DNA from 3 places in the Metabacillus sp. 22489 genome. Region 2 is predicted to be linked to each of the others. Evidence: predicted binding sites of a transcription regulator. Region 2 holds the regulator's gene; each other region holds the start of a gene.
The links. The regulator Rex, encoded in region 2, represses fermentation and respiration genes when NADH is low (regulators of the CRP and FNR family bind a similar motif). The targets are predictions, from matches to a motif close to TTGTGAAATATTTCACAA.
Positions count from the first base shown of each region.

Region 1 (10,961 bases), on a different contig from region 2:
GCACCGTTCTCGACAAGTGCGTTTGCAGCTAAAGTAATCGTTCCTGCAGTATCAATGATGTCATCAATTAAAATTGCCGTTTTTCCTTCGATATTTCCTACGATATTCATCACTTCTACGACATTTGGTCTTGGGCGTCTTTTATCAATGATCGCAATTGGTGCCTTTAAACGATCCGCTAATTTTCGGGCGCGTGTTACACCACCGTGGTCTGGAGAAACGATAACAATATCATCAAACTTTTTATTTAAGAAATATTCTCCTAATATAGGTACACCTAACAAATGGTCAATTGGAATGTTAAAGAATCCTTGAATTTGTTGTGCATGAAGATCTAGAGCAATTACACGATTAGCACCAGCTTTTTCAAGAAGGTTCGCTACTAGCTTTGCAGTAATCGGTTCACGGGCTCTTGCTTTTCGGTCTTGTCTTGCATAGCCATAGTAAGGAATAACCAAATTGATTGTATTAGCTGAAGCACGTTTTAAAGCATCAATCATAATTAATAGCTCCATTAAATGCTCATTAACAGGGTTGCTAATCGATTGAATAATAAAGACATCGCTACCACGAATACTTTCTTCTATGTTAATTTGAATTTCCCCATCACTGAAGCGTGTAACAGAGCTTTTTCCTAATTCAATCCCAAGAATTTCACTAATTTTTTTTGCTAATGCTTGGTTCGAGTTTAATGTAAATATTTTTAAATTTGAATCTTGAAAGTGACTAGACATTATTAAGTGAAAACCTCCATAAGGAATTATTAAATTAAATTCGACATAATTCTAGTTTACACTATAAACACTACATACAATAGTCATTATATAAAAAATAACGTGAAAAAATTAAATTTTATTGATCGACAGATTATCCCTGTACATCTAGCATTGTTTAGCTTAAAAACAATGCTAGTTTAGAAAAGAGCTCTCTAAATGAACGAGTAATGCTCCCCCTTACCAAACACCCCCAAACAATCATTACAATTTATCTATATTAAATAGTTCATTTTTCCTTATTCTCGAAAAGTCTTGACAAATTATTGTAACAATAGCTTCAAAGTATGTTCACAATTTCACAATCTCCTTTAGTAGTTTTGGTGCTATATTTTAAGTGAAAATACATAGGAGGGATTCAAATGACTGAGATTATGCTGGCAAGACTACAATTTGCATCAACGACAATCTTCCATTTTTTCTTTGTCCCATTGTCAATCGGTCTTGCCTTTTTAACTGCACTCATGCAAACAATGTATTATGTTACGAAAAAAGAAAAGTATTTAAAAATGACCGATTTCTGGGGAAAGTTTTTCTTAATTAACTTCGCTGTCGGTGTCGTGACTGGGCTTATCCAGGAATTTCAATTTGGAATGAACTGGTCAGAGTACTCTCGATTTATGGGAGATATTTTTGGTGTACCACTAGCTATTGAAGCATTGCTTGCATTCTTTATCGAATCAACATTTATTGGGATTTGGGTATTTGGTAAAAATCGAATCCCAAAAGGATTACATTTAGCGAGTATTTGGCTAGTTTCATTTGGAACAATCATTTCAGCATTTTGGATTTTAACTGCGAATTCTTTCATGCAAAATCCAGTTGGCTACGAGCTTGAAAATGGTCGAGCACTTATGAATGATTTAGTTGCTGTGCTTACAAATCCAAAGGTACTTGTTGCCTTTCCACATACTATTTTCGCAGCACTTGCAACAGGTTCGTTCTTTATCATTGGTGTTAGCGCTTGGAAATTATTAAAGAAGCAGGATCTTTCTTTTTTCAAATCTTCCATGACAATCGCCTTAATTGTCGGCAGTATTTCCTCTTTAGGGATCGCCTTTTCAGGTCACTCTCAAGCAGGCTATCTCGTTGAAGCACAGCCGATGAAAATGGCTGCTGCCGAAGGAATATACGAGGATACAACTGATCCAGCACCATGGACGGTCATTGCAAATATCGATACCGAAAATAAAGAAACAACGATGAGCTTAAAAATCCCCTATTTGCTTAGCTATTTATCATACGGTGAATTCAAAGGTGAAGTACAAGGGATGAATACAATCCAAGCTCAATACGAAGAAAAATTTGGTGATGGTAATTATATTCCTCCGGTCAAAACAACATTTTGGAGCTTCCGAATTATGGTTGGTTTCGGCTGTGCAATGATATTGCTAACGTTCCTAGGATTAATTTATCGTAAATGGGGAAAACCAGAAAACCACCCATTTTATTTAAGAATTATGGTGTTCATGATTGCTGCTCCATTTATCGCAAATACATCTGGTTGGATTATGTCTGAAATTGGACGGCAGCCATGGATTGTAAATGGTTTATTTCAAACATCACAAGCGATAAGTCCAAATGTTTCTTCAGGACAAATTCTATTTTCGCTAATTGCCTTTTTAATCGTTTTTACATTGTTATTTGCAGCAACGGTCTATCTTTTTGTAAAAGTTATTAAACAAGGACCATATGTAAAAAAAGAAGAAGATGTTTCTGCTTCAGACCCTTTTAGCACAGGAGGCTTGGACCATGCAGTTAAGTGAGATTTGGTTTTTATTAATTGGTCTGTTATTTGTCGGATTTATTTTTCTTGAAGGCTTTGATTTTGGTGTTGGAATGAGTACTAAATTCCTCGCCCGCAATGAAATGGAAAAACGAGTACTCATCAATACGATCGGCCCTTTTTGGGATGCGAATGAAGTATGGTTAATTACAGCGGGTGGTGCAATGTTTGCAGCATTTCCTCATTGGTATGCAACGTTATTTAGCGGGTATTACATTCCATTTGTCGTTCTACTTCTCGCCCTAATTGCTCGAGGAGTTTCTTTTGAATTTAGAGGGAAAGCGCATATGAACAAATGGAAACAAACATGGGACTGGTCAATATTTTTTGGAAGCATACTCCCACCGTTTCTAGTTGGCGTATTATTTTCAAGTTTAATTAAAGGCTTACCTATTGATGATGAGATGAATATGTACGCAGGCTTCACTGATATTGTAAACCTTTATACAGTTGTTGGTGGGATCGCTTTTGTCCTTTTATCCTATTTACACGGATTAATGTTCATATCGTTAAAAACAACTGATTCATTAAGAGAGCGTGCTCGTGAGCAAGCAAAAAAAATCTATTATGCATGTGGCGCCATTATCGTTCTATTTGTTGGTCTAACGGCTTTATATACACCTGCATTTTCTGAAAAGGGCTTATATATTATTCCAATCTTCGGTGCCGTTATATTGCTCTACCTTCTCCTCTTGCCATTACTAAAACAAAAACGAGAACGGCTAAGCTTTACGATGACTGGCTTAATTATGATTCTAGTAACAGCGTCATTTTTCGTTACTTTGTTCCCGAATGTGTTAATAAGCTCGCTTGATTCGGCAAACAACATAACGATTTATGCTGCCGCATCTGGTGACTATTCGTTAAAAATTATGACAGTTGTTGCACTGACGATGGTACCTATCGTTTTAGCGTATACGATTTGGAGCTACTATGTATTCCGAAAACGAGTGACAGATAAGGAGCATTTAGAATACTAATGGATAAACAATTATTCACCTATAATGGTATGAAAAAACTATTTAGCATCATTAGTGTACTTACGATTGTTCAATGCTTCACAATCATTTTGCAAGCAATTTACTTATCAAAAATTATTACGAGTATGTTTCAAGGGACAGTTTGGACAGCTGTCCTTCCCTATTTCTTTATGTTTATATGTTTCTTTGCTTCTCGGCATTTATTGCAATGGCTTAAAGAAAGACTAAGCTATCACTTTGCCGAAAAAACAGCATTTGCTCTACAAAAGCAGCTGATAACAAAGCTATTTGAAATAGGCCCTAATAAAATATCAAAGAATGGAACAGGAAATATGATCACTTTAGCTCTTGAAGGTATTCCAAATTTCCGAAAATATCTTGAGCTATTTATTCCTCGTTTCATTTCAATGCTTTTCAGTCCAGCAATTATCTTAATATACGTTTTCTTATCAGATACCCTCTCAGGCATTGTCCTTACAATTACAATGCCTGTCATGATTGTGTTTTTAGCTTTACTAGGCATAGCAGCCAAAAAAAAGGTTGATGACCAAATGGAAACATACCGTTTACTTTCCCGACATTTTGTTGATTCGTTACGGGGGATTGTCACACTAACTTATTTAGGAAGGAGCAAATCACATACGAAAGCAATTGCTACAGTAAGTAATAAATATCGAATTGCAACAAATCGGACTTTACGAGTAGCATTTCTTTCAACATTTTCACTTACCTTTTTCTCAAGTTTGTCCGTTGCAGTCCTTGCAGTTGAATTAGGTGTTCGGCTCATTAATGGGACAACAGGGCTAGAAACTGCCCTCGCGATGCTTATTTTAGCACCAGAATATTTTGCACCTGTAAGAGAATTTGGCAATGACTTTCATGCAACAATGGATGGAAAAGAAGCAGGAAAACAAATCAATGAATTGCTTAATGAGGATAGTCTACCTGAGGGCAATGAAACGGTAGCCATTCCAAAATGGAATAAAGAATCTACATTAACAGTCAACCAATTAACTAAAAGATCAAACGATGAAAATCGCAATCTCCTTGAAAATATTCGGTTTGAAGTAAGTGGGTTTAAGAAAATCGGGATTATTGGGGCATCTGGTGCAGGAAAATCGACATTCATTGATCTAATTTCAGGCTTTACGATTCCTAACGAGAGTGACATTAAAATAAATGGAATCACACTCCCCCATTTTTCTGTTACAGAATGGCAAAGACAGCTTTCTTATATTCCACAGCACCCGTATATTTTCTCTGGGTCGATTGCTGAAAATATTTGCTGGAACAAACCTAAGGCAACAATCGAGGAAATAAAAAATGTCGTAAATATAACCGGCTTAAACGAGCTCATCAATCGCCTTCCAAACGGCCTCGAAGAAAAAATCGGTCAAGGAGGACGGAGCTTAAGCGGTGGTGAAGAACAAAGAATCTCATTGGCTCGAGCTTTATTAACGGATCTGCCAATCCTCATACTAGATGAGCCAACTGCCCATTTAGATATTGAAACAGAGCATGAAATCAAACAAATGATTCTTCCATTAATGGAAAACAAGCTCGTCTTTTTTGCTACCCATCGTCTCCATTGGATAAAAAACATGGATATTATTTTTGTTATCAACGATGGTAAGTTTGTCGAAATCGGAACACACGAAGAGTTATTTGAGAAAAAAGGGCATTACTTCCATTTCATTGGAGGGAAGATACAAAATGAAGCTATATCAGAAGTTTATTAATCCTTATATGAAACAATATTTAAAGTCGGTTATGATCGCCATCTTCTTTGCAGTACTTACAATGCTGACAAGTGCACTGCTCACCTTTACATCAGGATATTTGATTTCAAAGGCATCACTAAAACCTGAAACGATTTTACTTTTATATGTACCTATTGTAGGTGTTCGTACTTTCGGGATATCACGAGCAGTTTTCCAATATATTGAACGATTAACAAGTCATAATGCTGTTTTAAAGATTCTTAGTACAATGCGTGTTCAACTATATGAAATGATTGAGCCACAGGCATTGTTCATTCATAATCGTTTTAAAACAGGTGATTTATTAGGTACTCTTGCTGATGACATTGAACATCTACAGGATGTTTATATCCGAACAGTCTTTCCAACAATTAGCGCAATCGTTGTTTTCTTTATAACAAATGTAACACTCGCCTTTTTTGATTGGAAATTTGCGATATTTATCGCATTATGCCTTGGAATCATTGTTTTCGTATATCCTCTTCTATCTTTATACATGCTTAAAACAAGGCAAACAGAACAAAAATCATGGCATGTTAAGCTTTATGAGTCGTTAACAGATACGCTTTTCGGCATAAAGGACTGGATGATAAGTGGAAAAAAGGAGCAATTTATTCAACAATTTTTAAACGCTCAATCTGCAAAAAATCAAATTGATCGCTCGATAGCGTTTTGGAATCAAACAAGAACATTACATCTACAGTTATTATCAGGGATCATTATGATTTCTATGGCGATTTGGGCAAGCATTATGGTTCAATCAGGTGAATTTGCACCAAGCTATATAGCTGCTTTTACGCTTGTAACATTGCCGATAGCTGAGGGATTACTTCCTGTTTCCCATGCAGTTGAAAGAATTCCTTCTTATAAGGAAGCATTAATAAGGCTAGAGCGAATTGAACGTTTTTCAAGTAACGGACAGAAACGTTCAGACATTTCAAGCAAAATTCCATTGAAAAATGTAACGATAGAACTGAATCAGCTTACCTACCGTTATCAAAATCAGCAGGAAAATGCTGTAAATAACATCTCACTTAGAATTCAACAAGGGCAAAGGTTAGCGATACTTGGAAAAAGTGGTGCGGGAAAGTCTACACTTATTCAATTATTACAAGGCTCCCTCCTTCCTACATCTGGAACAGTTTCAATTGCTGGTTTCGCACCAGAACATTTTGGAGATAGCATTTATGACATCATTAGTGTATTAAATCAGAAGCCATATCTTTTTGCAACAACTGTTGAAAATAATATTCGCTTAGGAAATGAGCATGCATCCCGTGAAAAAATTGAGGAGATTGTCAAACAAGTAGGATTAGTTCATTATATTCAATCACTTCCGAACGGTCTTGATACACAAATGGAGGAAACCGGACAACGCTTTTCTGGTGGGGAAAGACAAAGAATTGCTCTTGCAAGAATTTTATTAAAAAATACACCGATTGTTGTTCTTGATGAGCCAACAATTGGACTAGATCCTTTAACAGAATCCAAGCTAATGGACACGATCTTTGATGTTCTTAAAGATAAAACCATTATTTGGATTACACATCATTTGATCAAAATTGAAAAAATGGATCATATAATCTTCCTAGATCATGGTGAATTGACAATGCAAGGCACTCATGACGAGCTTATGAGAACAAACAAACGCTATCAACAATTGTTTCAGTTGGATCGCGGTAAAGCACATGTTTGAAATAAATACTTACTTAAAAGAAGGGCAATTGATATAATCACTGCCCTTCCCTCTCCTTACTTCGTTCTTTTCACTATAAAATCATAATACAATCCTCGTAAAACTGATGTTTTATATAATTCTATTTTTCTTCTATCAATTGGGTGCCGATTAATCCCCTTTGACTTTAACTGCTGAACAAACCAACCCTTCGATCCTGGATATGCCATATTTTTCACCTCTTTATCTATGCTTGTCCTAAATGTATGTAGTACTTAAGAAAACTATGAATAGGATTTTTTTCTTAATTTGGTGCTTTTTTTAAACTAGTTGAATAAAACTTAAATAGAGAAATGGATATTCCAATTAATAGGAGGATATTTATGCAATTTTATTATGGAACTCAAATGCCATTACGTGTATTAGATGAAGCTGAATTTTGGAAGCATCAGGAAGAAGAGCACACAGTTGTCATTCGCGAGCTAGTTAAAAATCTTGAGCAACAATATGTGGAGGATTTACAAAAATGGGAGGACGAATTTGCTAAAGCACACCACAGGGTAATTCGATACATTGAAACTGTGAATCGTTCAAATGGACAAGTTTCTCCTGCACTCTATCAGGACGTGCTTCAGCTTGTCACGTTCTGCTTAAAACAAAGCGAGGAATTTACAAATTTTTGCCGGATGCTGATGAATGAAAGTGAACCTATTAAACGAAATCAAACGGCAAAAGTAGTTTTAAATCATATAATTGTAGAATCGGAGTATTTTATTGGTGTTGCCCAAACCATTTTATATAAAGGATAAAATGAGATTTTCAATACTATCACAGCACCCCAATTTTTTTGGGTGCTTTTTTAATTAATATGCTTATTAGATCTATGTTAACAATCCCCATCTACAAAAGTTGAAATGCTGGACATTCACCTCGTAAAGTGCTCTGCCGTATACTGTATGAGCCTTGAGGAGGTGATTCAATTGAATCGTTTATACACATCTGATTCGTTGGACGGTTTAGGCAATTGGGAAAAATCTGTTTTAAGTAAATTCACTTTGAAAATGATGAATAAACAAGAGCTGTTTCCATGTATCCCAGCTACACAAGGACACAGATTGAACCATTTTCGTTACGGATTTTTAGGTGATCCAAGAAGCGAATCTTCAGTTGAGGAGCTTGCAGCGTTACTAACTGAATACACGAGGACATCAAAGGAATTTGGGGAATTTACATCATTGATTGTATTTTTTCAAACACCGAAAGAAATAAAAGAAATGTACTCAGTCGAGCAATATGAGCAATTATTTTGGAATCACCTAAATGGTTTAACGAAGCTAGACAAGAAAACCTGGCCTACGCATATTCCTGTTACCCCTCATGAACCACTATGGGAGTTTTGTTTTCATGGTGAGCAATATTTTATATACTGCGCAACACCAGCACATTACCGTAGAAAAAGCAGGCAGTTTGATGACTATATGTTAGCTATTACTCCTAGATGGGTGCTTACAACATTTGAACATTCAGGGACATATGCACATAAAATTAGAAAGCATATACGTAAAAGACTTGAAAAATACGATTCAACCGGGATCCATCATAGCTTAAATCAATATGGAAATGCCGACAATTTCGAATGGAAGCAATATTTTTTACATGATGATGATAGCGAACTTTCTAAATGCCCGTTTCATATGTGGAAAAAAGAAGATAAAGAAGAATGACCATCAAAAATTTTAACATTAACGTCATTTTGATGGTCAAGTGTTTCGTAAAACCTTCATTCCAATTATGTTCCGCAATAGGTGCGATATGGGATTGTTGTCGGCTCTGGTAATTTTGTATATTCCACATGACTGGTTGAATAAGAAAAAGGTGAAGAAAGCACATCAAGTAGCTTCTCCATGACGGTAAAATCCTTCTCTTCTTCAGCAGCCTTCAGCGCTTCCTCAACCCGATGATTCCTTGGGATAACCGAAGGATTTGATTTTTTCATTAGCTGATGAGATGCTTCAATTGTTTGCTCCTGTCGCAAACGTCTTGCCTGCCATTTTTCCTGCCAATTGTTAAATTCTTCACTTTTAAACAAGTCTGTATTTGAAAGCTCATTTATCGTTAAGGAGCGGAATGTATTCGTATAATCTGCTTTATATTTCTGCATAAGATTTAATAGCTCCTCAATGAGCGATTCATCCTCTGCTTCTTCGTTAAAGAGACCGAGCTTTTCTCTCATTCCTTGGTTCCAATACTGATAAAACAGTTCAGTGAACTGAGAAATTTCAGCTTGAGCCATTTTCACCGCTTCTTCTTCATCATCATGAAGGAATGGCAATAATGTTTCTGCAAACCTTGCAAGATTCCAGCCTCCTATATAAGGCTGATTTCCATAAGCATAGCGTCCTTGCGTATCAATTGAGCTAAAGACTGTTGCTGGATCATATGTGTCCATAAAGGCACATGGCCCATAATCAATTGTTTCACCACTTATTGTCATATTGTCAGTATTCATAACACCATGAATAAAACCAACTAGCTGCCATTGCGAAATTAGCTTTGCTTGACGCTTGATTACCTCCTTTAGGAATGAAAGATAGCGATCATGATCGTTTATAATGTCCGGATAATGACGTTCAATCGTATAATCAGCCAATTGCCGAAGCTCTTCCTTTGTCCCCCACTGTGCACCATATTGAAAGGTACCGACTCGTATATGGCTAGCTGAGACACGAGTAAGAATTGCTCCAGGTAAAATCGTTTCACGAATAACCTCTTCCCCTGTTGCAATGACTGCTAAACTTCTCGTCGTCGGGATTCCAAGTGCGTGCATCGCTTCACTCATAATATATTCACGAAGCATTGGTGCAAGTGCTGCACGTCCATCTCCTCCACGGGAAAACGGTGTTCTTCCTGGTCCTTTTAATTGAATATCGACACGCTCTCCTTTAGGTGTTAGATGCTCACCAAGTAATATGGCACGTCCATCCCCAAGCATATTAAAATGACCAAATTGATGTCCAGCATATGCCTGAGCAAGCGGAGATGCCCCTTCTGGTATTTCATTTCCAGCAAGCTGTTCTACACCTGCTTTACATTGAAGCCCCTGCTCTTTTAAGCCAAGTGTTTCTGCTAAACGGCTGTTCACAATGACCATTTTTGGGGAGCGTACTTCAGTAGGTAGTTGTAATTTAAAAAATGTATGTGGTAAACTCGTATAACTATTATCAAAATTCCATCCAATTTCGACGTTATCTTCCTTAGTCATTATGTTCTCCTTATATCTCATAAAAAATTTTTTTGCCAAACTCTTTTTATTGTCCGCTACAAATGATTTGTTATTCTATTTAGTCATGATAAAAATGAAATGGATATCTTTTTCTTTATCATACCATGAAAAAAATTCCTTTACCTATTTCTTGATTGCAGTATAAGTTCTTGATATGAAAAAGAATATCTTTTACATAAAAAAAGTAATGGACCTTTAAAATCCATTACCAATTTTTAAAATTAGATATCTAGGCTGTTATCTCCTTGCTATGAGTAACTTCACTAGATTTTTCTTTAATTAATAAACCACCGATTAAGCCCATCAAGGCAAAAAGGGCAGGAATAATAAAGCCATAAAAATACCCTACACTCGCTTCTGCACCGTGAAAATGATCTAATACTTTTCCAAATGCACTAGGTAATAAAACAGCACTAATAAATCCACCCATATTTGCAAAGCCTGAGACTACACCAACCTCTTTCACATCAAACGATTTGCGGACAACGGCAAATGTTAAGGCACTCGCACCATTTCCATAGCCAATTAAAAAGTATAGAGCAATTAGCATAAAATACGGTGGCTTCCCGTTAAAGAGTAAAAATGCTGACCAGCTTAAGAAAACGATAATATGGACAAAAATATAGGGCTTTTTAATTGTTCCTAAACGACTTGAAATCCAGCTTGTTAAAGGTGCACCAATCATAGCACCGAACAATCCGATC
Region 1 covers NZ_JBQENT010000001.1:223,490-234,450, forward strand. The annotation lists gene ACTJJ9_RS01040 (ribose-phosphate diphosphokinase) at 1-734, opposite strand, end outside; gene ACTJJ9_RS01045 (cytochrome ubiquinol oxidase subunit I) at 1,136-2,539, shown strand; gene cydB (cytochrome d ubiquinol oxidase subunit II) at 2,526-3,539, shown strand; gene cydD (thiol reductant ABC exporter subunit CydD) at 3,539-5,278, shown strand; gene cydC (thiol reductant ABC exporter subunit CydC) at 5,253-6,995, shown strand; gene ACTJJ9_RS01065 (YflJ family protein) at 7,052-7,204, opposite strand; gene ACTJJ9_RS01070 (DUF2935 domain-containing protein) at 7,358-7,783, shown strand; gene ACTJJ9_RS01075 (YqcI/YcgG family protein) at 7,955-8,698, shown strand; gene ACTJJ9_RS01080 (protein adenylyltransferase SelO) at 8,764-10,236, opposite strand; gene ACTJJ9_RS01085 (MFS transporter) at 10,487-10,961, opposite strand, start outside.
Region 1: the regulator Rex is predicted to act here: its motif matches at 1,061-1,078, upstream of ACTJJ9_RS01045 (cytochrome ubiquinol oxidase subunit I).

Region 2 (10,961 bases):
GAGAATGAAATGGATGAATTTGATTTTATTAATAAAATAACACCAAAGAAAAGAAACCATCCTAATATTAAAATGGGCATTGGTGATGATGCTGCTATTTATAGACCTGATTCAGAAAAGGATCAAGTTGTCTGTGTAGATACAATGGTTGAAGGAGTTCATTTTTTAAAACATCTATCTACTCCGTATGAAATAGGGTACAAAGCGTTAGCCGTAAATATTAGTGACATAGCTGCAATGGGGGGTGTTCCCCTTTATTATTTAGTAGCAATTTCGATTCCAAATACTTGGAAGGAATCGGAATTAATCGATATCTTTCAAGGAATGAACAAAATTGCTTCACATTATAACATGAGTCTTATCGGTGGTGATACGGTATCAACCTCAAAAGATTTAGTTGTAACGGTAACAGTGATTGGAGAAGTGGAGCAGAATGTACGTACGTTAAGAAGTGAAGCTAAGGATGGGGATATTGTTTTTGTTACTGGAACAGTTGGTGATTCTTCAGCTGGCTTAGATATTTTATTGGGGAAATATGTGATAGATGATGCTTCAATAAAAGAATATCTCATCGAGCGGCATAAACGACCTACTCCACAAGTGAAAGCTGGTCGAATTATTTCTAGTATAAAAAGGGCCTCTTTAAATGATATAAGTGATGGATTAGCTAGTGAGCTTCATGAAATTGCTGAATCAAGTCAGGTAGGAATTATGATTAATGAGGAGGATTTACCAATTAGTCAGGAGCTAGCTCAAATAAAACAGACTTGTGATATAACGAAATGGATGTTTTATGGTGGAGAGGATTTTGAGTTAGTTGGGACAACATCACCTGAATCCTGGGAACAGTTAAAAAGACTTTGTAATGAGCAATCGATTAAGATAACTAAAATTGGCTATGTCAGCAAGAAATATACTGGAGTTTTTCTTAAGAAAAAAGATAAAGATGGAGAACCTCTTCATAAATCAGGTTTTAATCATTTTAAAAAATAAGTCAGGTGAGAAAATTGGAATCATACATATTTCGTACAAATAATGCTGAAGAGACAAGGAATTTAGCTAAAAGTATAGCTGAAAAGCTAACAAGTGGTTCGGTACTAACACTTGAGGGTGATTTAGGAGCGGGGAAAACAACATTTACAAAGGGATTAGCACTAGGTTTAGGGATCAAGCGAAATGTAAATAGTCCAACCTTTACGATTATTAAAGAGTATAAAGGTGGGAGATTACCTTTATATCATATGGATGTTTACCGTTTAGAAGATGAGGCAGAGGATTTAGGTTTTGACGAATATTTTCAAGGTGACGGTGTAACGGTTGTAGAATGGGCAAATTTGATCGAAAGCCAATTACCTTTAGAAAGAATCGATATTTCGATTAAATATATTGATGAAACAAATCGGGAGTTAATGATGACTCCGCATGGAAAGTTTTATGATGAGATATGTAAGGAGTTAAAAAATGAGAGCTTTAGCGATTGATACAACGAATAATGTGTTGGGAATAGCTATTTTAGAAGCAAATAAAGTCATAGGTGAATATATAACCAATTTAAAAAAGAATCATTCTGTTCGAGCAATGCCTGCGATTGAACAATTATTAAAGGAATGTGATCTCACTCCGAAGGATCTTGATAAAATCGTAGTTGCTACAGGACCTGGATCATACACCGGAGTCCGGATAGGCGTGTCGATTGCAAAGACGATGGCATGGTCACTAAACATTCCAATAGTAGGTGTATCTAGTTTAGAGGCCCTAGCAGCTAATGGGAAATTTTTTAACGGAGTCATTTCTCCTCTATTTGATGCGAGAAGAGGGCAGGTCTATACTGGATTATATCGTTATTCTGAAGATAACCTAGTAACAATAGAGGAAGATTGCAATCTATTATTAACAGAATGGCTAGAGAAGCTTAAAGAAACAGGTGAACAAGTACTTTTTTTAGGAAATGATGTCTCTATTCATAACGAGCTTATTAAAGAGATATTAGCAGAAAAAGCTGTGATAGGTTCAATGACGCTACATAATCCAAGACCTAGTGAATTAGGTATGATTGGTATGAAAAAAATAGCAACAGACGTTCATTCACTTGTTCCCAATTATATTCGATTAGCTGAAGCTGAAGCAAAATGGCTAGAACAACAAAAATAAGATGGTGAACAATTTGGATGAGAGATTTACGATTAGGGCGATGAAAAAGGAAGACATTGAGGAAGTTTATGAAATTGAAAAAATGTCTTTTACCGCACCTTGGTCAAAGGAATCATTATATTACGAACTTGAACAAAATCTTTTTGCAAAATATTTAGTTGTAGAGTACGAAGGAAGCGTCATTGGGTATTGTGGATTGTGGGTGATTATGGATGATGCACAGATTACAAATATTGCGGTACATCCTGATTTCAGAGGAAGGAAAATAGGAGAAGCACTATTACGTTTTTCTATGCAGCTATGCAAGGAAATGAGTGCGAAGCGACTTTCTCTAGAAGTAAGAGTCTCAAATCATATCGCACAATCACTATATAGAAAGCTTGGTTTTGAAACAGGTGGAATAAGAAAAAATTATTATACAGATAATTATGAAGATGCTAAAGTAATGTGGGTGAATTTAGGATGAGTCAAGCAGACCAATATATATTAGGAATTGAAACTAGCTGTGATGAAACGGCTGCAGCGATTATAAAAAATGGCCGTGAAATCGTATCTAATGTTGTAGCGTCGCAAATAGAAAGCCATAAAAGATTCGGCGGTGTTGTACCTGAAATTGCATCAAGACATCATGTTGAACAGCTAACGGTTGTTTTTGATGAGGCAATGAAACAGGCTAACTTAGATTTTAAAGATTTATCGGCGATTGCAGTGACAGAAGGACCTGGACTTGTTGGAGCATTATTAACGGGAATCAACGCAGCTAAAGCATTAGCCTTTTCACAAGGGCTGCCACTAATAGGTGTTCATCATATTGCAGGTCATATTTACGCAAATCGCCTCATAACTGAGATGCACTTTCCATTACTCGCGCTTGTTGTTTCGGGTGGACATACGGAATTAGTGTATATGAAGGAGCATGCAAGCTTTGAAGTTATTGGGGAAACATTAGATGATGCGGCTGGTGAGGCATATGATAAGGTAGCTAGAACATTAGGTCTTCCCTATCCAGGTGGTCCTCATATTGATCGTCTTGCACATGAAGGACAAGCATCTATAGATTTGCCAAGGGCGTGGCTTAGTGAAGGATCATTTGATTTTAGCTTTAGTGGCCTTAAATCTGCTGTTATCAATACTCTCCATAATGCAAAACAAAAGGGTATTGAATTAGAGGCGAAGGATATTGCTGCAAGCTTTCAAGCAAGTGTCATAGACGTTTTGGTCACAAAAACAGCTCAGGCTGTGGATAAGTATCAAGTTAAACAGCTGTTAGTAGCAGGTGGTGTTGCTGCGAATAAAGGATTACGAACAGCACTAGAAAATGAGTTTGGAAAAAGGGATGGTTTTGAATTAGTGATTCCTCCTTTATCTCTATGTACTGATAATGCAGCTATGATTGCAGCGGCGGGAAGTATCCTCTATGAAAAAGGTGTAAGAAGTAATTTAGCATTAAACGCAAATCCTGGTTTAGAGTTACTCCCATATTAACGAGCTTCCGATTTTCGGAGGCTTTTTTTATCTTTACATTTCCTTTTCAGCAGGATAAAAGTACTGAATGAAGCGAATAAGTGGCTTTAGATATAGAAAATACAAGTTATCCACAGGGTTATGCACGATTTTTGTAGAATTGTGTAAAGTCATTAAAAATCCTGTCAAATATGCATAAAATGCCTTGTGTATAACTTGGATAAAATCAACAAAAAATGTGGATAATGTGCATAAGTCTGTTGATATGTTGAAATTAAAGGGGAAATGATTGTGGATAAAGGAATAGTGATCTGATAAATATACTTGTAAAAATTTATAAATGCTGGAAATAAAAAAGGTTATCCCTAAGCGGGGACTGTCCCCACAGAGAGATAACCAAATTGATTCAATTTCGTTTTTAATGTAATTCTTCCCATTCATTCATGAGAGCTTCAAGCTTTGATTGTAATTGTTCATTTTCATTGTTTAATTTTTGAACTTCCTCATGGTTTTGATAGATTTCAGGATCACATAGAAGCTTCTCATTTTTTTCTATTTGGTCTTCTAACTGGCTGATTTGTTCTTCTATTTCTTCAATTCTTCTTTGTTTTTGTCTTTCAAGTTTTTTTAACTCTTTCTCCTGTTGATAGGAAAGCTTACCTGTTGATTGTGTTGCTTCAACATCCTTCTTCTCTGATTCCTTCTCTTGCTTATTTAATTGTTCAATTTCTAGCTGTTCCTCTTTTTTCATTAGGTAGTAATCATAATCACCTAAGTACTCGGTTACTTTGTCTCTAGATAGCTCAAATACTTTCGTCGCAATTCTATTTATAAAATAACGGTCATGTGAAACAAATAATATCGTACCTGGATAATCGATTAACGCATTTTCTAGAATTTCTTTACTATCTAAGTCCAAATGGTTCGTTGGTTCATCTAGGATGAGGAAATTTGCATTTTGCAGCATTAATTTTGATAAAGCAAGCCGAGCCTTTTCTCCGCCGCTTAAGGAGTGAACAGGTTTAAGTACATCGTCACCAGAGAATAAGAAATTACCAAGAACGGTTCGGATCTCTTTTTCTGTTTTCGTAGGATATTCATCCCATAGCTCGTCAAGAACTCGCTTATTTGAATTTAAATCTGCTTGTTGCTGATCATAGTAGCCTATTTGTACATGTGAGCCAAGTGCAAAGCTACCTGTAAATGAATCAAGCTTTTGGACGATCGATTTAAGCAGAGTAGATTTACCGATTCCATTTGGTCCTACTAAGGCAATGCTATCTCCACGAGAAATAGAGAAGGAAATATTTGATAAGATTGGATTGCCTGGGCTATATGCGACAGAAATGTCAGTAGCCTTCAGTACATCATTTCCACTTTGTCTTTCAATATCAAATTGAAAGTTGGCCGATTTTTCGTCACCGAGCGGCTTGTCCATTAAACTCATTTTATTCAATTTTTTCCTTCTACTTTGAGCAAGCTTAGTAGTTGATGCCCGGGCTAAATTCCGTTGAATAAAGTCCTGCAGCTTAGCAACTTCCTCTTGCTGTCTTTCATATGCCTTTAATTCTTTTTCATAATTCTCTTGCTTATATTTTAAATAGCTACTATAGTTTCCGAGATATTTTGTACTCGTATGGCGACTAATCTCATATACTTGTGTTACAATTTTATCTAAAAAATAACGGTCATGTGAGACAATTAAAATGGCACCAGAGTAGTTTTGTAAATAGTGTTCAAGCCATGTTAATGTTTCAATATCTAAATGGTTTGTTGGTTCATCCAAAATTAATAAGTCAGGATTCGTTAACAGCAGCTTACCTAAAGCTAGACGAGTCTTTTGTCCCCCACTTAATGAGGAAATTTTTGTAGCGGAATCAAAATGACTAAACCCTAAACCATGCAGGACGGAACGAATGTCTGCTTCATATTGATAGCCACCTTTATCTTTAAAGGTAATTTGAAGGCTATCATATTCTTTTAATAGTTGTTCAAATTCACGAGAATTGTTGCTAGGGTCGATAACCGACATTTTTTGTTCAAGCTGTCTCATCTCATGTTCCATTATTTGAAGCTCTTTATAGACTGTAAGCATCTCATCCCAAATAGATAATTGTGATTCAAGACCGGTATCTTGAGCTAAATAACCAATTGAAACACCCTTAGGTTTAATAATTTCTCCACTGTCATAGGACATACTGCCAGCGATAATTTTTAATAGCGTTGATTTTCCCGCACCATTACGGCCAACGATCGCTATTTTATCCTTAGTTTGTACTTCTAGCTTAATATTGGTTAAAATAGGGTCAGCACCAAAAGATTTACTAAGCTGATTTATTTGTAATAAAATCATAACATTCACCTCTACTAATAATTTAAGTGTAGCTTAAATCACATGTATTGGGCAACATTGAGACTAAAGGGGATTTTTCCCACCACTCTTTTAAATAAAAAAATTTACTATCATTAGAAATGAAATAGAAAGAAGAAGACTTGTACTTGAGTGATGATCTCAGTAAATTTTTCACAAATACTAAACAGACAGATGATAAAAAATAGTGTATAGTCTACGTATAAGGGGAAATAGATATGTCAGAATTTACGCATTTTAACCAACAAGGTAGAGCGAAAATGGTTGATATAACCGAAAAAAATGACACAGCAAGAACAGCGAAGGCGAAGACGAGCATTCAGGTTACAAAGGATGTTTATGACAAGATAAACAATTATGAAATGGGGAAAGGTGATGTACTTTCCGTTGCGCAAGTAGCTGGAATTATGGCAGCAAAGCAAACGTCACAGGTTATCCCGATGTGTCATCCCATTCCGATAAAAGGTGTAGATATTGAATTTCAGTGGGATATCAAGGATAATGAATATATCCTTCTTATTACAACAACTGTCAAAACAAAAGGGAGTACAGGGGTTGAAATGGAAGCGTTAACTGCTGCAAGCATAACAGCCTTAACCGTTTATGATATGTGTAAAGCTGTTGATAAAGGCATGATTATCGGACCAACTTTTTTAGTAGAAAAAACTGGTGGAAAAAGCGGGAACTTCTACAGAAACTTGTAGAAGAGAATCCAATCAATAGCAGCAAGTAAAGACTTCACGATTATTATTACATAAATGATAAAAGAAGAAATGAATAAACTCCTGCCCTCATTGGAGTTAGGATGAAGAAAAAAGATATGGGTAATAAAATCGAAGTCACGCTTTTGAATGAATGTGAGGGATAAGAGTGAATATAGAACAATCAAAAATACCACAAGCGACAGCGAAGCGGCTTCCTTTATATTATAGGTTTCTGAAAAATCTACACTCGTCTGGTAAACAGCGAGTATCATCAGCAGAATTAAGTGATGCAGTAAAGGTAGATTCTGCAACAATTCGTAGAGACTTTTCCTATTTCGGAGCACTAGGTAAAAAAGGCTATGGATACAATGTGAACTATTTGTTGTCATTCTTTCGAAAAACATTAGACCAGGATGAAACAACAAATGTTTGCTTAATTGGAGTTGGGAATTTAGGAACTGCGTTTTTGCATTATAATTTTACGAAAAATAATAATACGGTCATCTCTTTAGCATTTGATATTGATAAGGAGAAAATCGGGAAGGAGATAGGTGGAGTACCGGTATATAATTTAGACGATCTTGAAGAGATTTTACCTGATGATGTAACGGTCGCTATTTTAACTGTCCCAGCTCCAGCAGCACAGGCGATAACCGATCGTCTCATTGTAAAAGGGATTAAAGGAATACTTAATTTTACACCAGCAAGATTAAATGTTCCTGATCAAATACGAATTCACCATATCGATCTTGCCGTTGAGCTACAATCACTTGTTTACTTTTTAAAGCATTATCCGATTGATGAAAAATCTTAAAAAAAGCTTTCTATAAACATAAGGAGGTGTGGCATTATGCCAAACATAGGACCTGGGAGTCTAGTGTTAATTGTTATCGTCGCGTTATTAATTTTCGGACCGAAAAAATTACCAGAGCTAGGTAAAGCAGCGGGAAATACGTTAAGAGAATTTAAGAATGCAACAAAAGGGTTAGCAGATGATGACAATGAGGATCAAAAGGGAAAAAACAAGGAAGAAGTCAAGTAAGATAGGAATGAAACCGATATGAAACAAAATGAAATGTCGGTCTTTGAACATATTGCGGAGCTAAGAAAACGACTGATTATTGTTGTCGTTTTCTTTTTCATAGCGGTAATAGCTGGCTTTTTGCTTTCAAGACCGATTATTATCTATTTGCAGCATACTGATGAAGCAAGAAATTTAACATTAAACTCCTTTAATTTAACAGACCCGTTAATGGTCTATATGAAATTTGCGTTTATCATTGCTTTTGTTCTTACGTCACCGATCATACTATATCAATTATGGTCTTTTGTAAGTCCTGGTCTCTATGAAAAGGAGAGACGGGTCACCTTAAGCTATATTCCAATTTCAGTAGGGTTATTTTTATTAGGAGTGGCCTTTTCTTATTTTATTTTATTTCCGTTTGTCGTTGAATTTATGGAAAGAATCTCAAATGATTTAGGAATAAACCAAGTCATCGGGATTAATGAATACTTTACTTTCTTATTACAGCTAGTCATTCCATTTGGTGTACTATTCCAATTACCAGTTGTTGTCATGTTTCTTACAAGACTAGGAATTGTTACCCCTATGTTTCTATCAAAGATTAGAAGATACGCGTATTTTGTCTTACTAGTTATAGCGGCATTGATAACACCTCCAGAGCTGACCTCTCATTTAATGGTATCAATTCCTTTGTTTATTTTGTATGAAATAAGTATATGGGTTTCCCGAATTTCTTATCGAAAGGCACAAAAGGTAAAATTTGAAGAGGAAAATGCAAAAAAATGAGGATCATCCAAAGATTGGGGTCAGTCCCCAATCTTCGGATATCCTCATTTTTGCTTATTATTCTTTTTCACTTTTCTAGTGAAGAGAAATATTCTAATTGCTACACCGATGTCAAAGGTAGCCATAAGCATTAAAAGAATAGTAGGAAAGCTGAAAATTCCTTTGCTAGCATTTGCAGTTGAAATTGCTAAATAGATAAATAACAATCCCATTACTAAATAAAAGATTCCCATTGAGATAGGATTTGTTCTCACAATAAAAAGCCTCCAATAATCACTTGCATTTGTTCCATTTGTTCTAATGTTTTCTCGAGGTTTTCAATTTGATCGGCTAAGACAAATTGCATAATAATGACTAACGTATTCATGGCAACATGAGCAAAAATTGGCACAATGATTCTTTTTGTTTTGACATAAAGAAAGGCAAAGGTGAAGCCCATTGAAGCATAAATTAGAAAGTGTTCAGGTTCTCCGTGTAAGATGGAGAAGAGAAAAGAGCTAATTAATGCCGCAATCACGAAGTTAGAACGGTGATAAATAACACCGAAAATAATCTTCCTAAAAATAATTTCCTCTAGAATTGGCCCAATAACAGAGGTTACGATAATTAATAGTGATGATGCTTTGATTAACTTCACAATTGTTTGAGTATTTTCCGAGCCAGGTTCTACTCCAAAGAGATACATTTCTAGATTGGCAGCAATCATTTGGGCAAATAGTGCTATAAATACCCCACCAATAGCCCAACCAATTGAGCTCCCGACTGAAGCGGGTTCACCCCGAAGTAGTCTCGCATCCTCCCGATCGTTTCTTAATAAAAGGAGAGTAATAATTAAGGCTACTGTAAAGCTGAAAATGGTCCAATATGCCACCAACTCTGCGTTTGTGTTTCCAATATGTAATAAGGCAAACAATTTGATTCCTACAATTCCAGAGAATTGCATGACGATATATGTTAATATAATAAACCAATAATTTTTTTTCATAAAAGCCTCCTTTGATTTACTAACCCTCGGAAAAAAGAGCTCTTAATAGTAGCGATGTTCTTGCCTTAGTTATCCTTGCTTATTGTATCATACCTTACTTTAATCATATGTATGAGAACATTTGAAAAATAGACAAACAATGTTTAAATTTCCCTATAATAAGACATAATCTAGTAGAAAAGTTTCTCAAAATTTTTTTCACTTCAGACTTGAAATTAAAAGAAATCTTATATAATATATAAATTGTGTTAGCACTCACGAATGCTGAGTGCTAATAAAAAGGAAAAATTATCATAATTTCAAGAAATTTGAGGAGGTTGTTTCACTTGTTAAAGCCATTAGGTGATCGCGTTATTATCGAGTTAGTTGAATCAGAAGAAAAAACTGCTAGTGGTATCGTTCTTCCAGATAGTGCAAAAGAAAAGCCACAAGAAGGAAAAGTAGTTGCTGTTGGTACAGGCCGTGTGTTAGATAACGGAGAAAAAGTAGCTCTTGAAGTAGCGGAAGGCGATCGTATTATCTTCTCAAAATATGCTGGTACTGAAGTGAAATATGAAGGTACTGAATACTTAATTTTACGTGAAAGCGACATTTTAGCTGTTATCGGTTAAGAAAGCAGCAAACATATCATAGAATACATTTTAAAAAATTTGAGGAGGTCTAGTTAAAATGGCAAAAGATATTAAATTTAGCGAAGAAGCTCGTCGTTCGATGTTACGTGGGGTAGACGCGTTAGCAGATGCTGTAAAAGTAACATTAGGACCAAAAGGACGTAATGTTGTATTAGAAAAGAAATTCGGTTCTCCATTAATTACAAATGATGGTGTAACAATTGCAAAAGAAATCGAATTAGAAGATGCATTTGAAAACATGGGTGCTAAGCTAGTTGCTGAAGTAGCAAGCAAAACAAATGATGTTGCTGGTGACGGTACTACAACTGCAACAGTTTTAGCTCAAGCAATGATCCGTGAAGGATTAAAGAACGTAACTGCTGGTGCTAACCCAATGGTCGTTCGTAAAGGGATTGAAAAAGCAGTTGCTGTTGCAATCGAAGAGCTTAAAGCAATTTCTAAACCTATTGAAGGTAAAGAGTCAATTGCTCAAGTAGCAGCAATCTCTGCAGCTGACGAAGAAGTAGGTAAATTAATTGCAGAAGCTATGGAACGTGTTGGTAACGACGGTGTTATCACAATCGAAGAATCTAAAGGCTTCTCAACTGAATTAGAAGTTGTAGAAGGTATGCAATTTGACCGTGGTTATGCATCACCATACATGGTAACTGATTCTGACAAAATGGAAGCAGTTCTTGAAAATCCATATGTATTAATCACTGATAAGAAAATCACAAATATCCAAGAAATCTTACCTGTATTAGAGCAAGTTGTTCAACAAGGTAAGCCACTATTATTAATTGCTGAAGATGTTGAAGGTGAAGCATTAGCTACACTTGTAGTAAACAAACTACGCGGAACATTC
Region 2 covers NZ_JBQENT010000067.1:913-11,873, forward strand. The annotation lists gene thiL (thiamine-phosphate kinase) at 10-993, shown strand; gene tsaE (tRNA (adenosine(37)-N6)-threonylcarbamoyltransferase complex ATPase subunit type 1 TsaE) at 1,008-1,481, shown strand; gene tsaB (tRNA (adenosine(37)-N6)-threonylcarbamoyltransferase complex dimerization subunit type 1 TsaB) at 1,462-2,151, shown strand; gene rimI (ribosomal protein S18-alanine N-acetyltransferase) at 2,165-2,617, shown strand; gene tsaD (tRNA (adenosine(37)-N6)-threonylcarbamoyltransferase complex transferase subunit TsaD) at 2,614-3,636, shown strand; gene ACTJJ9_RS24500 (ABC-F family ATP-binding cassette domain-containing protein) at 4,034-5,968, opposite strand; gene moaC (cyclic pyranopterin monophosphate synthase MoaC) at 6,205-6,690, shown strand; gene ACTJJ9_RS24510 (redox-sensing transcriptional repressor Rex) at 6,857-7,504, shown strand; gene ACTJJ9_RS24515 (twin-arginine translocase TatA/TatE family subunit) at 7,541-7,732, shown strand; gene tatC (twin-arginine translocase subunit TatC) at 7,751-8,500, shown strand; gene ACTJJ9_RS24525 (YdiK family protein) at 8,545-8,754, opposite strand; gene ACTJJ9_RS24530 (lysostaphin resistance A-like protein) at 8,751-9,485, opposite strand; gene groES (co-chaperone GroES) at 9,812-10,096, shown strand; gene groL (chaperonin GroEL) at 10,155-10,961, shown strand, end outside.

Region 3 (10,961 bases), on a different contig from region 2:
TTAGAAAGGTCATCATAAACAACAAGCACGTGCTTGCCATTGTACATGAATTCCTCACCCATTGTTACACCAGCATAAGGAGCTAAGTATAATAATGGAGCTGGTTGTGATGCAGAAGCAGTTACAACGATCGTGTAATCTAATGCACCATGTTTACGTAATGTTTCAACAACACCACGAACCGTTGATTCCTTTTGACCAATTGCAACATATATACAAACCATATCTTGATCCTTTTGGTTCAAGATCGTATCGATTGCTACAGATGTTTTACCAGTTTGACGGTCACCGATAATTAACTCACGTTGTCCGCGTCCGATTGGTACAAGCGCATCGATCGCTTTAATACCAGTTTGAAGTGGTTCATGAACTGATTTACGATCCATTACACCTGGTGCTGGACTTTCAATTGGTCTAGTTTTTGTCGTTTCAATTGGACCAAGGCCATCTACCGGTTGTCCTAATGAGTTAACAACACGTCCGATTAACGCTTCACCTACAGGAACCTCCATGATGCGTCCTGTACGACGAACTTCGTCACCTTCACGAATATCTGTGAATGGTCCTAAAATGATAATACCAACGTTATTTTCCTCTAGGTTCTGAGCCATACCCATAACGCCGTTTGAGAATTCTAAAAGCTCTCCAGCCATGACATTGTCGAGGCCATGAGCACGAGCGATACCGTCCCCAACTTGAATGACTGTACCTACATCGCTAACTTTTATTTCTGACTGATAGTTTTCAATTTGCTTCTTTATAAGCGCACTAATCTCTTCAGCTTTGATGCTCATGAGTTTCACCCCTATCTACAATCTATTTGCGACAATTTGTCGCTCTATACGTTCAAGCTTTCCGCTTATACTTCCATCATATATACGATTACCGATACGTAGCTTTACGCCACCGATTAGGTTTTTGTCGACTATATTTTGCAAGCGCAATGATACCTTACCGATTTTCTTGGCAAATGAAGATGAGATTGATGATAATTCAACATCTGTAAGTGGACGAACAGAGTATACAATCGCATCCTCTGTACCACGCGCTTCGTTTGCACTTTGAACGAAAGCATCTACTACCTCTGTAACGAGGTTTGTACGATGACGGTCAACTAGTATTAATAAAGTATTTACAACATGCTGTGACAGCGATTGAAATGCTTCAGTTACAATTGACTTTTTCGCCTCTTTAGAAAATTTCGGATGGTTTAGTACATTTAAAAGCTCCTTATTCGAAGAAAATACTTCTTTAACAACGAGTAATTCACTTTCAGTTTTTTCAATCGTGTTTTGTTCTTTTGCAAGTTGAAAAAGAGCTAATGCATAACGGTTCGCAACGATTTCTTTGCTCATCGACCTTCGCCTACCTCATTGATGTAGTCGTTAATCAATTTTTCTTGCTCTCTTTCATCCAACTCTTTTTCGATTACTTTCGATGCAATTAAGACAGATAGAGAAGCAACCTGCTCACGTAACGCTGCAACAGCTTGTTCTTTTTCACGTTCGATTTCTTTCAATGCTGATTCTTTTAAACGGCCAGCTTCAGCACGAGCAGCTTGGATAATATCTTCCTTTTGTTGCTCACCAAGCTTTTTCGCATTTTCTACTAATGTTTGAGCTTCAACACGTGCTTGCTTTAACATTTCACGTTGCTCTTCTACTAGTTTTTGTGCTTCTTTATTTCTTTCTTCAGAACTATTAATTTCATTGGCAATATGCTCTTCACGCTGCTTCATAATGTTCATTACAGGTCCAAATGCAAACTTTCCTAGTAATGCAAGAAGGATTAAGAACATTAAGAGCTGGAATACGATATCACCTGTGTTTAGGCCAGTTGATGCACCTAATACTAGATCAAAAGTTAACATAGCTCGGTTTCACTCCCTTCAAGAGTTCCATGATGGGTTATGATAATGACAGTAAACTGTTTTTTTCTAAGTTAAGCTCAACCTCTTTTTCATTTGAGGTTGATAGACTACCGACAAGTAAGGGCAGTTCATCTACTAGTACGAAAGCACAAGTAGAAACTTACTGCCCCTTATGTTTGTAATAAAGGAATGGCGAAGGTTCGGTTCGAATGATCTTCGCCATATAGAATATTTTATCTTTTTATTATTGACCCATAACGATAAACGCGATAACAACGGCGATAATAGGAATCGCCTCAACTAATGCAACCCCGATGAACATAACTGTTTGTAGAGCTCCACGAGCTTCAGGTTGACGTGCAATCCCCTCTACTGTACGAGATACGATAAGACCGTTACCAATACCAGCACCTAGTGCCGCTAAACCAATTGCAATTGCAGCTGCTAATAAACCCATTGTTAAATTTCCTCCTTTAAATGTATGAAAAATAGTATTTCATTTCTTAATAAGTGTTCAAATGTTTTGAACATATATTGATTAATGGTCATGACTCACTTTATGTGCCATATAAACCATCGTTAACATAGTAAAAATAAACGCTTGGATAGCACCAACAAAGATACTAAAACCTTGCCATGCTAACATCGGTATTGCAGCTACTAGCGAGCCGAGAATACCATTTCCTAAACTTTCAGCATAACCACTTGTACCTAGACCTACAAGTAAGCCTAATAAAATCTCACCTGCATAAATATTCCCGTAAAGACGAAGACCTAATGTTAATGTGTTTGCGAATTCTTCAATAATCTTAAGTGGGAACATAAAAGGCATTGGTCTGATAAAATCCTTACCATACTCAGAAACACCTTTCATCTTAATGCCATAGTAGTGTGTTAATGCTACTACTAAAATTGCTAGAGTTAAAGTGATGGCTGGATCTGCAGTTGGTGACTTCCACCATAGATCATGTCCAACTACAATTGCAAATGGTAGACCTAACATATTTGCTACGAATACATACATTAATAATGTCATGCCTAACGTTAAAAAACGCCCACCTGTTTGCCAATCCATTGTACTGCCGATAATATTCTTAACAAAATCGACAACCCATTCAATAAAATTCTGCATTCCCGTTGGTTTCATCGCTAATTTACGCGTAGCAAAAAAAGCGATTAAGAAAACGATTAAACTAGCAATCGTAATCATCAGTACATTTGATAAATTAAAAGTAAGACCTAAAAACTTTACCACAGGAGCTCCGTGATCCAATAGATTCACCTCTCTTCCCAGCTAAGCGCGTGAATGTTGAATAACATAATCTATCATAATAACGACATACATCGTCATTAATCCAATGATAACACTGTACAAATTAAAATAGTCAGGAAACTTAATAGCAAAAAAGACTGCAACACCTGCTGCGGCCATTCGTGACGTTGTTCCTAACGACCCCGCTTTTCTTCCTTCTTTTATGGCAAGGTCAAATTGACGATGCTTTCTTACCATAATCCACAAATTATACAGAGTAATGCTTGTTCCTAGAATGAGCCCTAGAAAGACAGACTGATATTCCGTAAAACCCCATCCTAATACATAGATGGCGAGTAGATAAAATATGTATTTACGATATCTGCGAAACATCAGATGCATATCAAACATGAAATGTTTATTCTCCTGAGAAATAGTGGTGGACTAATTTATACATGGCATAAATACCAGTAGCTAGTCCAAGCAGAAGGCCTACGACTAAAAACAATGGTTCCGTTTTAAAATGATGATCGAGCCATTTTCCGCCAAAAATCCCAATTAAAGTTGATCCAACCAACTGAGATAAGATAGCTGACATCAGCCCCATTGCATGCAAGGGGTGTCGTGGTTTTTGTCGCATATATATAAATCCTCGTTACTTGATTTATAAATGGTATAAGGGGTTAAAAAGGGTTTTGAAAAGGTTTTGTAAACCTTATCATTACACCCTCGTTTAGCATACAATAGCATAAAGGTCATGTCAATCCGTTTAAAGTTAAAATATTCACAATCTTACCGAACCATCACAAATTGTTCACATTTTTGCTAAAAAACCCCTTGACTTATTCAATCTCATTAATCATTCACTAAGTAAAATATTTGTTTCAATTACATCTTCCTTTCCATCCTTTTTCGCAAAAACTACAGCCTTATAGCTTTCTCGTTTTAACGATAGCTTTTCCTTCGTCACAACTTTTTCTACAATGCCTCGAGACACATTTTTTTGCCAGTCCAAAAATCCTATAAACGCTAATGTGTCCGGATCATAAAGAGCAATTCCCATCTCATCTGCCCCACCAGGTAAATACGTTTGGTACTTATATTCATGGGGACTGTCCCCATGTGTAAATTCAAAGCCCATTAAGCGCGGGTAGTTAGGTTCATCCACAACATAAATATACGGAAGACTTATTCTTTCTTTACCTGCATCAAGCTCGAGCCAATCTTCATGTATTCCTGCTTTTAAGCGGGTTGGCGTGATATCAAGGCTTATTTCTACTTGTTTTTTCTCACCTGGCTTTAGCTGGGTTGGCGTGGGCAGCTTCCATTGGATACCCATTTTCGCTTTTGGCATTTCGAATGATATCGTTTTCTTTTGTGTGGATTGATTATCTAATGTTAGTTTTACCGTTTTTTTCGTGCGCAAATCCTTCTTATTGTATTGCCCAAAAGTGAGTGAGCCAGGGTAGACTAGCACTTCTGCCTTAATAGCTTCTTTTATAGTTATCCGCCCACTGCCTTGCTCAGTTGGCTTCAGTCTATTCTTTTCCTTATTCATTAATCGTTTTGCTGTATTCATTAAAGAGGCTTTAATCTGTTCAGGGCTCCAGTCAGGATGGGCTTGTTTAATAAGAGCACATGCCCCTGCTACATGTGGCGCCGCCATGCTTGTACCATGAAGGGCTAAATATCCATGTGGAACCGTACTTGTAATGGCTACACCCGGTGCAACGACATCTGGCTTTATTGCCCATGTATTTGTCACAGGTCCTCTTGAGCTGAAGTTGGCTAGCTTGTCTTCTTCCTTTATATAGATCGTTTGTGCACGATCATGTTCCTTTAGCTCTCGCTTTATTCTGTCTCCTGCCTCTTTAGAAATAGAAACAACGGGAATGTCTAGTTCCATTTCTAATGCTCCTGCAAACGGCCCTTTTACATTATTCGCAATAATAACCGCCTTTGCACCAGCCTTTTTGGCTTTGATCGCCTTTTCGGTAAAGGTCATTTTTCCTCTATCAACAAGGACAACCTGTTTATGGACTGATTCCTTAAAGTCCTTCTCTTCTCCAAATCCTTTATAGACGATCGTTTCAGACCCTTTCAAATCCCAAGCATTGGCACCTTGCATCTCATTCATTCTAATTAAGTGCCTTGTACCATGTAGTTTTAGATAAGGCATTTGCAAAGGTGGGGATGATGCCCCTACTGAGATTGCCTTCTCAGACGTACCAGGTGAACCAACCGTCCAAACCTTCGGGCCAGAATTACCACTCGACGTAACCGCAACAATCCCTGACTCAACCGCCTTATTAAGAGCTAAGCTAGTAGGCCAATCAGGTCCATTAATCGTATTTCCTAGGGAAAGATTAATAATATCGACCTTTGCTTCAATCGCCTTTTCTATCGCTGCTATTACTTGCTCAGATGTTCCCATACCAGTCGGCCCCAACGCTCGATACGCAATAATTTCCGCCTCAGGAGCAACACCCTTTAGCTTTCCATTAGCCGCAATGACACCTGCTACATGTGTTCCATGCAACGTTTCACTACCTCTTATATCGCTTGCCTCCATCGGATCATCATCATTATCCACAAAATCGTATCCTCCACGGTAATTCCGTGATAGATCAGGATGATGATAATCAATCCCTGTATCGATGACAGCAATTTTCACACCTTTCCCTGTTAATCGATGATTCACCTGATCAAATAACCCTCTAACATCTTTACCACCAATAAACGGGACGCTTTCATCAATTTGAGCTTGAAAAGGAACGACAGGACTAGCGTGTACAACGGCATTTTCTTTTTTTAATTGTGTTAAAAGATTAGGAGGACCTTCTAAAGAAAATCCAGTGAAAACATGATTAAACGTTTGGCGGATTTTGATGCTTGGAAATGATTTTACTTTACGCTTAAAGGAAGTGACATTTTCTTTATCGACGACGAATAGCATTTGCTCTATTTTCGAATGCTCTTCAGTCGGGAGTGGCGGGCGTCCAGGATATGTAATCGCATGGACGTTGCTTGTAAAAAGCATGATTAGGAGAAAAAGGATTGAAGCTCTTGTTGTTAAGTTCATTCGTTCCACCTCACTCTTAGTTTGCTCCATTATGAAAAAATCATGTAGAGAGTGTAGTGTTACGTCTACTTTGCTCTATGAAAAAAGAGAACCTACAAATAGGTTCTCTTCAAAATTATTTCGTTCCAAATAATCGGTCACCAGCGTCTCCTAACCCAGGGACAATATAACCATGATCATTTAGCTTTTCATCTAAAGCTGCAATATAAATATCAACGTCAGGATGTGCTTCCTTCACAACCTCAACGCCTTCTGGCGCGGCGATTAAACACATAAATTTAATGTTTTTTCCACCGCGTTTTTTAAGACTATCAATCGCTTCTACTGCAGAGCCGCCAGTTGCTAGCATTGGATCAACGACAATTAATTCACGTTCTGCGATATCTGATGGAAGCTTTACATAGTATTCTACTGGTTGAAGTGTTTCAGGGTCACGATATAAACCGACATGTCCAACTTTTGCAGCAGGGATAAGCTTTAAAATACCGTCCACCATCCCAAGACCTGCACGTAAAATTGGAATAATTCCTAACTTTTTCCCAGAAAGAACTTTTGATTTTGCTGTTGTAACAGGTGTTTCTACATCAACCTCATCAAGAGGCAAATCTCTTGTAATTTCAAAGGCCATCAAGCTTGCTACTTCATCAACTAGCTCACGAAATTCTTTAGTTCCTGTATTCTTATCACGAATATATGTAAGTTTATGTTGAATTAATGGATGATCAAAAACGTATACCTTCCCCACCAAATCATCTCCTTTTCTTAAACACTTCAATAAATTTTACAGAAAATCGATAATAGTTTCAAGTTATATCAATGGATTTATACATTATTTTCAGGACTTAAACACTAGTGAGGGGATTTTTAGTTCCATTGCTCGCTTTATTATTTTGTTTATCAATGCAAAAAGGACGACAATTCACTTGTCGTCCTGTTATCTTTTCTTATAGATTACGATATAAAGGGAATTTGCTTGTTAAAGCTTCTACACGTTGCTTAGCTTCTGCTAATTTTGCTGCATCTTCATTGTTTTTAAGAGCAAACGCGATAATGCTACCGATTTCGTCCATTTCCTCTAAACCGAAGCCACGGCTTGTTACAGCTGCAGTACCAATACGAATTCCGCTTGTTACGAATGGGCTTTCTGTTTCAAAAGGAATTGTATTTTTGTTTACAGTGATTCCAATTTCATCAAGCACATGTTCAGCAACCTTACCAGTTAATTGAAGTGAACGAACATCTACTAATAATAAATGGTTATCAGTACCACCCGAAACAAGTGTTAAGCCTTCTGATTGTAATTTTTCTGCTAAACGCTTTGCATTATCAATGATGTTTTGAGCATACGTTTTGAAGCTATCTTGAAGTGCTTCACCGAATGAAACTGCCTTCGCAGCAATTACGTGCATTAGCGGGCCACCTTGAATACCAGGGAAGATCGATTTATCGATTTTCTTACCGAATTCTTCTTTACATAAAATCATACCGCCACGTGGTCCACGAAGTGTTTTATGTGTTGTAGTTGTAACAAAGTCTGCATATGGCACTGGATTTTCATGTAAGCCAGCAGCAACAAGTCCTGCAATGTGTGCCATATCGACCATGAAATACGCTCCTACTTCATCAGCAATTTCACGGAATCTCTTAAAGTCAATTGCTCTAGGATATGCACTAGCACCAGCAACGATTAATTTTGGTTTGTGTGTTCTTGCTTTTTCTAACACATCATCATAATTAATGCGATGTGTTACTTCGTCAACACCGTATTCAACAAAGTTGTATTGAACACCACTAAAGTTAACTGGGCTACCGTGAGTTAAGTGACCGCCGTGAGATAAGTTCATCCCTAAAACAGTATCACCATGCTCTAAAATCGTGAAATACACGCCCATGTTTGCTTGTGCTCCAGAGTGTGGCTGTACGTTAACATATTCTGCTCCAAAAATTTGCTTTGCACGTTCTCTTGCAATATCTTCGACAACATCAACATGCTCACAACCACCATAATAACGACGGCCAGGATATCCTTCTGCATATTTATTTGTAAGGACTGAACCTTGAGCTTCCATTACTGCTTCACTAACAAAGTTTTCTGATGCAATTAATTCAATTTTCGACTCTTGACGCTTACGCTCTAACTGAATCGCTTCAAAAATTTTCGCATCTTGTTCTGGTAAATGTTTCATTCTGAATCGTATCTCCCTTCATTTCAAACCTATAAGATAAATTACAACGTCTAATTCCATCTATATTGTACACGGTAATTAGCAAGAATGTAATAGATTTTCTAAAATATTTTCGTAAATCTTACTATTTTTCAAAAAACCGAACCTTAAAAACGAATATTATTCGCAAATAATGTTTTAATTATTCGTTTTATTACGATTTGAGTTCATCTTTGTTCAAAAGATTAATACACCTATTTTCGTTACTTTTTCTGACAATGTCAACTATAATGTTTGAAAATTCCGCAACTATTTTATTTAAATGCGAAATTGGAGTAAAGGTTGATTTCTTATTAATATATCCGTTTTTAGAAAAGAGCCTAGTATTTTTAACAAACGTTTAAAGAAGAACGAAAGCTACAAAAAAATGACCTCGGTTCAATTCCGAGGTCATTTGGTTAGCGGCACGTCTGATTATCAATGTCTAATTCATAAACCGCTCTAGAACCACCTATTAACTTTGGACGGGTTTTCGCCATTGTAACGTGGGCAGAACCAATTTGTTTGATTTTGCTTCGAAGTGGCACTGCGACATGCTTTAGATGCATGCCGATAAAAGTATCACCGATATCAATACCCGCATCTGCTTTTATAAACTCTACAACAGCTGGATGTTCCATGTGCTGATATGCATAGGTCGCCATTGAACCTCCTGCCTTTTTGACAGGAATGACCGTCACCTCGTCAAAGCCTTTTTCCTTTGCAACGGCTTTTTCAACTACTAACGCTCTGTTAAGATGTTCACAGCATTGAAAGGCAAGGTGCACACCTGTGCTTTGCTGAAACTGAGAAAGCAAGTGAAAAATCATTTTGGCTACGTCCTCAGAGCCTGCTGTACCTATCTTTTCTCCAATTACTTCACTCGTACTGCACCCAATGACAAGCAAATCGCCAGCCTCCAATTGGGCCTGGGCATGAAAATCCTCTAACAGCACCGATAAATTACGCTGCCAACCTTCGAGATTTGCCATTTGTTTTCCGCTTCCTTCTTATAAATGTTCGTTTTCGTATTCGCTGATTTTGCCTACACGTGTTGCATGACGCCCACCTTGAAATTCAGTTGTTAACCAAATTTTCGCGATCTCACGAGCAAGTCCTGGACCGATAACACGCTCACCCATTGAAAGAACATTCGTGTCATTATGCTCCCGTGTTGCTTTAGCACTGAATGTATCATGGACTAAGGCACAACGGATTCCTTTTACTTTATTCGCTGCAATACTCATTCCTATACCTGTCCCACAAATTAGAATTCCTCTATCTACTTCACCACTTACGACCATATTTGCAACAGGAATCGCATAATCTGGATAATCGACAGATGTTTCACATTCACAGCCCATATCTTTATATTCAATGTTCATTTCTTCTAATAATGCAATAATTTCTTTACGAATATTGATACCACCATGATCTGACGCAATTGCTACTTTCATTGTATCCTCCTAAAGAATTTTGACATTTAATCTCTATCCTTTTATTTTACCGCTTGGATATTGAATCGATCAATGTTTTTCCTTAGTTTGTCCGCACTTTCCGCAAGGCTTGCGCTTAAATCATTTAACTGCTCAATATGGTTTGTTTGGTCGACAATAGCAGATGCGACTTCTTGAGCACCTGCTGACGTCTCCTCAGCAATTGCCGCCACTTCCTCTGATTGTGCACCAGTCGTTTGTAGAGAATTCATTTGTTGTTGGACAAGTCCGCTAATTTGCGAAACAGCTTTAGCAACTTCCATAATAGATTGACTCGTTTCTTCAAGCATTTTACCAGACGTTTGGCCATTGTGTGCTTGTGCCTTTGCGGTTTCTACTTGTTCTCCGATTTGACCAACTACATTTTGAACCTCTTGCTGTATATTTTCAATTAGCCCTGTAATCCCTTGAACTGCTTTTGCACTCTCATCAGCAAGCTTTCTTACTTCCTCTGCCACGACAGCAAATCCTTTACCATGCTCACCTGCTCTCGCTGCTTCAATAGATGCGTTTAATGCTAATAAATTTGTTTGATTGGCAATATCGCCAACTAACGAAACAATTGTTGAAACCTCATTCGCATGTTCCTCTAAGCGACGTACCGCTGTCATCGATGCTTCATTCTCTTCTGCTAATTTTTGTATCCCTGAAATTAAGGAATCATACACCTGCTTACTTTCTGAAAGAGATGAAACCATTTCATTGGACATTTTTTCAGAAGAGGCTGCTTTGTTTTCTACTTGTGTTGCAAATTCAATAATATCCTCTACCGCTGAGGCTGTCTCTTGAATTGAACTAGCAGATTGATCAGCACCGCGTGAAATTTCTTGAACAGTTGTCGAAATTGCTTCCGCCTGCTTTGCAGCATTACTTGAAGCGACTGCCATTTTTTTCACCTGCTCATTTGTTTCCTGAAAATTGTCCTCAATGCTTTGCACCATACTTCTCATATTTTGTTGCATTTGATTGAACGCAAGTGTTAAGCCTTTAATTTCATCATCGCTTTTCGGTACTGGAACATCCTCATGAATATCACCATCTGCTGCTCTATATGCTG
Region 3 covers NZ_JBQENT010000003.1:136,658-147,618, forward strand. The annotation lists gene atpA (F0F1 ATP synthase subunit alpha) at 1-794, opposite strand, end outside; gene ACTJJ9_RS02995 (F0F1 ATP synthase subunit delta) at 810-1,355, opposite strand; gene atpF (F0F1 ATP synthase subunit B) at 1,352-1,870, opposite strand; gene atpE (F0F1 ATP synthase subunit C) at 2,115-2,327, opposite strand; gene atpB (F0F1 ATP synthase subunit A) at 2,409-3,143, opposite strand; gene ACTJJ9_RS03015 (ATP synthase subunit I) at 3,165-3,533, opposite strand; gene ACTJJ9_RS03020 (AtpZ/AtpI family protein) at 3,541-3,762, opposite strand; gene ACTJJ9_RS03025 (S8 family serine peptidase) at 3,982-6,204, opposite strand; gene upp (uracil phosphoribosyltransferase) at 6,320-6,949, opposite strand; gene glyA (serine hydroxymethyltransferase) at 7,149-8,390, opposite strand; gene ACTJJ9_RS03040 (TIGR01440 family protein) at 8,828-9,400, opposite strand; gene rpiB (ribose 5-phosphate isomerase B) at 9,419-9,865, opposite strand; gene ACTJJ9_RS03050 (methyl-accepting chemotaxis protein) at 9,907-10,961, opposite strand, start outside.
Region 3: the regulator Rex is predicted to act here: its motif matches at 3,895-3,912, upstream of ACTJJ9_RS03020 (AtpZ/AtpI family protein).